DNA from 2 places in the Burkholderia arboris genome. Region 2 is predicted to be linked to the other one. Evidence: predicted binding sites of a transcription regulator. Region 2 holds the regulator's gene; the other holds the start of a gene.
What was found. Region 2 encodes HrcA, which represses chaperone genes, less so after heat shock. Its sites were predicted from a motif close to TTAGCACTCNNNNNNNNNGAGTGCTAA; they were not measured.

Region 1 (3,313 bases), 150 kb from region 2:
CAGGCGCGTCGTGTCCTGCGCCTCGATGCCGCTTGCGGTGTTGAGCGTGCCGAGATTCCGCGCGCTGAGGTTGCTGCCGTGGATCTGCAGTGCGCTGACGTTGAAGGTGCCGCCGGGCAGGCCGATCGCCTTTTGCGTATCGACCGTCAGCGTCGCCGTCGTCAGCCCGTCGTACGTGCCGCCGCGGTTCAGGCCGCCGCGCAGGTTCGCGAGGTATTCGCTGGTTTCGGTGATCTGCAGCGTCGCGCCGTACTTGCCGAGCCACGGGCGGATGCCGCCCATGTCGCCGAGCAGGCTCTGGCGTGTCCAGATGCCGGTCCACATGTCGGTCGGCTTCGCCTGGATCGCGAGATCGGCCTCGGGCGCTTCGGGTTGCGCGTCGACCGGCGCGGCGGCGAATGCGGCGCTGCTCGTGAACGATGCGCACGCGAACGCGGCCGCACAGGCGGCGGGGCGCATCCGGGCGCGGATGCGGTCTCCATGGAACGATGCAACCTTCATATCAAATCCCGGGTTCTAATTGATTTGGAGTCCTGCTTGTTGGTCGCTGTCCCGACGCTCGGCACCGATCGGCCCGGGCATGAAGAAGAGCGCAACGCGGCGCATCGTAGGAGTGTCAAATGGGAAAGTCAATGTAAACGAGAATGATTCGCATCTAAATTACTGAATGTAATGGGCGGGCTTACGGGTGGGGTCCGACGGGGGTTTTTCAGGAGGAAAAACGTAAATATCTGCGTAATGCAAATGAATGCTTCGGTGCGGAGCGATGGAACGCCGGGCAAGGGGGCGCGACGATCGCCGGGCGGGGGGAGCGGACGCGTTGCGGCGGAGGGAATCGGCGCCTGCGCAGGTTTTTTGACGTGATGCCGGTGGGGGCAGGAACTCCGTGCTTACCCGGTGTCCAAACGGGGCTGGATGAGATTCGCGGGCTGCGCGGGCCCGTCTTCCGGGCCGGGTAGCGTAGGTAAGGGTTTTGTTGTGAAAGGGTTTTTTGTAATTTTCGCGTGTTTTTCCCGCTGCCGCGCCGCGTTGAAAATTCGTCCGGCTCCCCTTCTTGAATTTGTCAAAACCCGTCCATATAATTAGCACTCGCTGCACGAGAGTGCTAACAATTCTCTGCCGGGCGATTTGCCGGGCAGATTCCCTAAGCGTTCTTCAATCTCAGTCAAGAGAGGAGTGAATATGAACCTTCGTCCTTTGCACGATCGCGTGATCGTCAAGCGCCTGGATCAGGAAACCAAGACCGCCTCGGGCATCGTCATCCCCGACGCCGCTGCTGAAAAGCCGGACCAGGGCGAAGTCCTGGCCATCGGCCCGGGCAAGCGTGACGACAAGGGCGCCCCGATCGCACTCGACGTGAAGGTCGGCGATCGCGTCCTGTTCGGCAAGTACGCAGGCCAGACCGTCAAGGTCGACGGCAACGAACTGCTGGTCATGCGCGAAGAAGACATCATGGCCGTGGTCAACGCCAAGTAAGCGTCCTCCGACGGTACATATTCCCAAGAATTCAAGGAGTTAGAAGATGGCAGCTAAAGACGTCGTATTCGGCGATTCCGCCCGTTCGAAGATGGTCGAAGGCGTGAACATTCTCGCCAACGCAGTCAAGGTCACGCTGGGTCCGAAGGGCCGCAACGTGGTGCTCGAGCGCAGCTTCGGCGGCCCGACGGTCACCAAGGACGGTGTGTCGGTCGCGAAGGAAATCGAGCTGAAGGACAAGCTCCAGAACATGGGCGCGCAAATGGTCAAGGAAGTGGCTTCCAAGACCAGCGACAACGCAGGCGACGGCACGACGACGGCAACCGTCCTCGCGCAATCGATCGTTCGCGAAGGCATGAAGTACGTCGCATCGGGCATGAACCCGATGGACCTGAAGCGCGGCATCGACAAGGCAGTCGCAGCGGCTGTCGAAGAGCTGAAGAAGATCAGCAAGCCGTGCACGACGAACAAGGAAATCGCACAGGTCGGCTCGATCTCGGCGAACAGCGACACGTCGATCGGCGATCGCATCGCTGAAGCGATGGACAAGGTCGGCAAGGAAGGCGTCATCACCGTCGAAGACGGCAAGTCGCTGGCCGACGAACTCGACGTCGTCGAAGGCATGCAATTCGACCGCGGCTACCTGTCGCCGTACTTCATCAACAACCCGGAAAAGCAAGTCGCCGTTCTCGACAACCCGTTCGTGCTGCTGCACGACAAGAAGGTGTCGAACATCCGCGATCTGCTGCCGGTGCTCGAGCAAGTCGCGAAGGCTGGCCGTCCGCTGCTGATCATCGCTGAAGACATCGAAGGCGAAGCGCTCGCGACGCTGGTCGTGAACAACATCCGCGGCATCCTGAAGACCGTTGCGGTCAAGGCGCCTGGCTTCGGGGATCGTCGCAAGGCGATGCTGGAAGACATCGCGATCCTGACGGGCGGCCAAGTGATCGCCGAAGAAACCGGCCTGACGCTCGAGAAGGCAACGCTGGCAGAACTGGGCCAGGCGAAGCGCATCGAAGTGGGCAAGGAAAACACGACGATCATCGACGGCGCAGGCGAAGCCGTGAACATCGAAGCACGTGTGAAGCAAGTGCGCGCGCAAATCGAAGAAGCGACGTCGGACTACGACCGTGAAAAGCTGCAAGAGCGCGTGGCCAAGCTGGCCGGCGGCGTTGCAGTGATCAAGGTCGGTGCTGCGACCGAAGTCGAAATGAAGGAAAAGAAGGCACGTGTCGAAGACGCACTGCACGCAACGCGCGCAGCTGTGGAAGAAGGCATCGTGGCAGGTGGCGGCGTTGCGCTGATCCGCGCTCGCACCGCGATCGCGGCCCTGACCGGCGCGAACGCCGACCAGAACGCCGGCATCAAGATTGTGCTGCGTGCAATGGAAGAGCCGCTGCGCCAGATCGTCACGAACGGCGGCGAAGAAGCCAGCGTCGTGGTGGCGGCAGTTGCTGCAGGTACGGGCAACTACGGCTACAACGCGGCAACGGGCGAGTACGTCGACATGGTTGAAGCCGGCGTCGTCGACCCGACCAAGGTCACGCGCACCGCACTGCAGAACGCAGCGTCGGTTGCAGGCCTGCTGCTGACGACGGACGCAGCTGTCGCAGAACTGCCGAAGGAAGACGCACCGATGCCGGGCGGCATGCCGGGCGGCATGGGCGGCATGGGCATGGACATGTAATCGACTTCGGTCGAGGTGTCCGGAGCGCGCAGCGATGCGCGTTCCAGCCAAAAGAAAAGACCCGCAGCGATGCGGGTCTTTTTTTATTTGGCGCGAGGAGTTTGATGCGCGCGGGGCGGCCGGAACGTCGCGCCCGAAGCGGCGCGGCGT
Region 2 (3,313 bases):
GCGCGTCTTGAAGAAGCGGGCCGCCCATAGCCATTTGTCGATGCGCAGCTTTGCGCCGGGATCCGTGGAAATCTGGTAGTTCATGTCAGCCTCCGCCGGGCCGCCCCAAGGAGGCTGACCGTCCCCTCGGGGGGCAGCGAGCAAAGTGAGCGTGGGGGTCGTTTCATCTCAGTTCACCGTTTCGGGCTGCGCGGCCTTGACCGGCCAGCCCTGCAGATTCTCGGCGACGATCTCGCCGACCGCGCCGATCCACGCGGGCGCGCCGTTCAGGCACGGAATGCGGTGGAACGTCTTGCCGCCGCCGGCGAGGAACGCGTCGCGCACTTCCATGCCGATCTCCTCGATCGTCTCCAGGCAATCGGCCGTGAAACCAGGACAGAACACGTCGGCCCGCCGCACGCCGGCCTCGCCGAACTCGCGCAGCGTCGGCGCGGTGTACGGCTGCAGCCATTCGGCCTTGCCGAAGCGCGACTGGAACGTCACGCGGCATTCGGTCGTCGACAGCCCGAGCGCGGCCATCAGCAACGCGCCCGTCTGCTGGCACTGGTCGTGATACGGGTCGCCGAGGTCGAGCGTGCGCTTCGGCACGCCGTGGAAACTCAGCACGAGCTTGTCGCCGGCCGCGAAATCGGGGCGGCCGTGCTGCGCCCAGTACTGGCGCACCTGCTCGGCCAGCGCATGGATATAGGCCGGATGGTCGGCGTAATGCCGTACCGTGCGCACTTCCGGCTGGTTGCGCATGCGCGCGAGCGCGTCGAAGGCGGCATCGAAGGCGGTGGCCGTGGTCGACGCCGAGTATTGCGGATACATCGGCATCAGCAGCACGCGCTCGACGCCCGCGCGCTTGAACTGCGCGAGTGCGTGCGAAATGCTGGGGCTGCCGTAGCGCATCGCGTAGTCGACCGTCACGTGATAGCCGTTCGACGTGAGCAGGTGCCGCACGCTGTCGGTCTGGCGCTCGGTGTACACGCGCAGCGGCGAGCCCTCGGGCATCCAGACGGCCGCGTATTTCTTCGCGGACGCGCGGCCGCGCAGCGGCAGGATCAGCGTGCGCAGCAGCACCTGCCAGACGGCCTGCGGAATCTCGACGACGCGCGGATCCGACAGGAATTCGGCGAGGTAGCGCCGCACCGCACGCGGCGTGGGCGCGTCGGGCGTGCCGAGATTGATCAGCAGCACACCGATGCGATGGGCAGCCGCGATGCTCGAAGGCGGCTCAAGATCGAAACGCATGGGCAAGAACGTGCTCGGGGCACGGGACCGGACGGCTCTCAATTATAGCGGGCCGCCCCGTGCCGTTCGGCCGACTGTCGGCGCGGGCGGCATTGCGACACGATGACGGGGCGGGATCAGGCTGCCGATTGCAGCCTATTGCTGGCTCAGCGTGAGCGACAGCAGGCGCGCGGTGATGTCGACGATCGGGATCACGCGGTTGTACGCCATGCGGGTCGGGCCGATCACGCCGAGCGTGCCGACGATCTGCCCGTTCACCTCGTAAGGCGCGGTGACGACGCTCATTTCCTCGATCGGCACGAGCGTCGATTCGCCGCCGATGAAGATCTGCACGCCCTGGGCGTGGCTCGACACGTCGAGCAGTTGCAGGAGGCCCGTCTTTTGGTCGAACACGTCGAACAGCTTGCGCAGCCGCGCCATGTCGGACGACAGATCCGCCACTTCGAGCAGGTTGCGCTCGCCGGAAATCAGCACGGTGTCCTCGGTGTCGGGCACCTCGGTACTGGCCGTCACGGCCGCGTGCATCAGCGTGGTCATGTCGCCGCGCAGCTGGTCGATCTCGTCGCGCAGGCGGCGGCGCACCTCGTCGAACGACAGGCCGGCGAAATGCGCGTTGATGTAATTGGACGCCTCGGTCAGCTGCGACGGCGAATAGTCGCGCGGCGTCGCGAGCATCCGGTTCTGCACGTCGCCCTCGGGCGTGACGATGATCAGCAGGATGCGCTTGTCGGACAGGCGCATGAACTCGATCTGCTTGAACACGTGGCTGCGGCGCGGCGTCAGCACGACGCCCGCGAACTGCGACAGGTTCGACAGCACGCTCGCGGCGGCCGCGACCACCCGCTGCTGCGGCTCGCCGGCCTGCAGCGTGTTCTGCACCTGCCGCGCGACGGCTTCGGCGTCGATCGGCGCCTCGACCGTCAGCATCGTGTCGACGAACAGCCGGTAGCCGCGCGGCGTCGGCACGCGGCCGGCCGACGTGTGCGGGCTCGACACGAGGCCGAGCTCCTCCAGGTCGGACATCACGTTGCGGATCGTCGCCGGGCTCAGCTCGAGCCCGGAATAACGGGACAACGTGCGCGATCCGACTGGCTGACCGTCGGCGATATACCGTTCGATCAGGGTTTTCAGGAGGGTTCGTGCGCGAGGATCTAGCATGGTGGAAAATTTTAGCGCAACCGCGCGACCGCGGCGAGTGGCGTCTCCCTCCGTTGCGCGGGCCGGCCCGATCCGGCCCCTTCGGCGCACAGCCGGTTCTTTTCGTCAACGAGCTATGGTGTAATGCCGGCATGAAAACCGGTAATCAGTTCAATACTGTCGCGCTCGTCGGCCGGAGCAACACGCCCGTCATCGCCGAGCCGCTCGCCACGCTGGCTGCCAGCATCGCGAAGCTCGGCTTCGAGGTCGTGTTCGAAGGCGATACCGCGCGCGAAATCGGCATCACCGGCTACCCGGCGCTCACCCCGGCCGAAATCGGGGCGCGAGCGGATGTGGCGGTGGTGCTCGGCGGCGACGGCACGATGCTCGGCATCGGCCGCCAGCTTGCGCCGTACCGGACACCGCTGATCGGGATCAACCACGGGCGGCTCGGCTTCATCACGGACATCGCCGCGGCCGACATGCACGCGCTCGTTCCCGTGATGCTGGCCGGCAAGTTCGAGCGCGAGGAGCGCGCGCTGCTCGAGGCGCGGATCATGCGCGACGGCGAACCGATCTACCACGCAATCGCGTTCAACGACGTCGTCGTGAACCGCAGCGGCTTCTCCGGGATGGTCGAGCTGCGCGCGTCGGTCGACGGCCGGTACATGTACAACCAGCGTTCGGACGGCCTGATCGTCGCGACGCCGACCGGCTCGACCGCCTACGCGCTGTCGTCGGCCGGCCCGATTCTTCACCCGCAGCTGGCGGGCATCGTGCTCGTGCCGATCGCGCCGCATGCGCTGTCGAACCGGCCGATCGTGCTGCCCGACGATTCGAAAATCGCGATCCAGATCGTCGGCGGGCGCGACGTCAACGTGAACTTCGACATGCAGTCGTTCACGTCGCTCGAACTGAACGACACGATCGAGGTGCGCCGCTC

Region 1: a site for HrcA is predicted at 1,083-1,109, ahead of OHZ10_RS04220 (co-chaperone GroES). Genes of this name have one in related genera too.

What each region holds. Positions count from the first base shown of each region.
Region 1 is NZ_CP109821.1:898,214-901,526, forward strand. It holds gene OHZ10_RS04215 (carbohydrate porin) at 1-501, opposite strand, end outside; gene OHZ10_RS04220 (co-chaperone GroES) at 1,183-1,476, shown strand; gene groL (chaperonin GroEL) at 1,523-3,163, shown strand.
Region 2 is NZ_CP109821.1:747,590-750,902, reverse strand. It holds gene OHZ10_RS03575 (RNA-binding S4 domain-containing protein) at 1-84, opposite strand, end outside; gene hemH (ferrochelatase) at 169-1,233, opposite strand; gene hrcA (heat-inducible transcriptional repressor HrcA) at 1,369-2,391, opposite strand; gene OHZ10_RS03560 (NAD kinase) at 2,523-3,313, shown strand, end outside.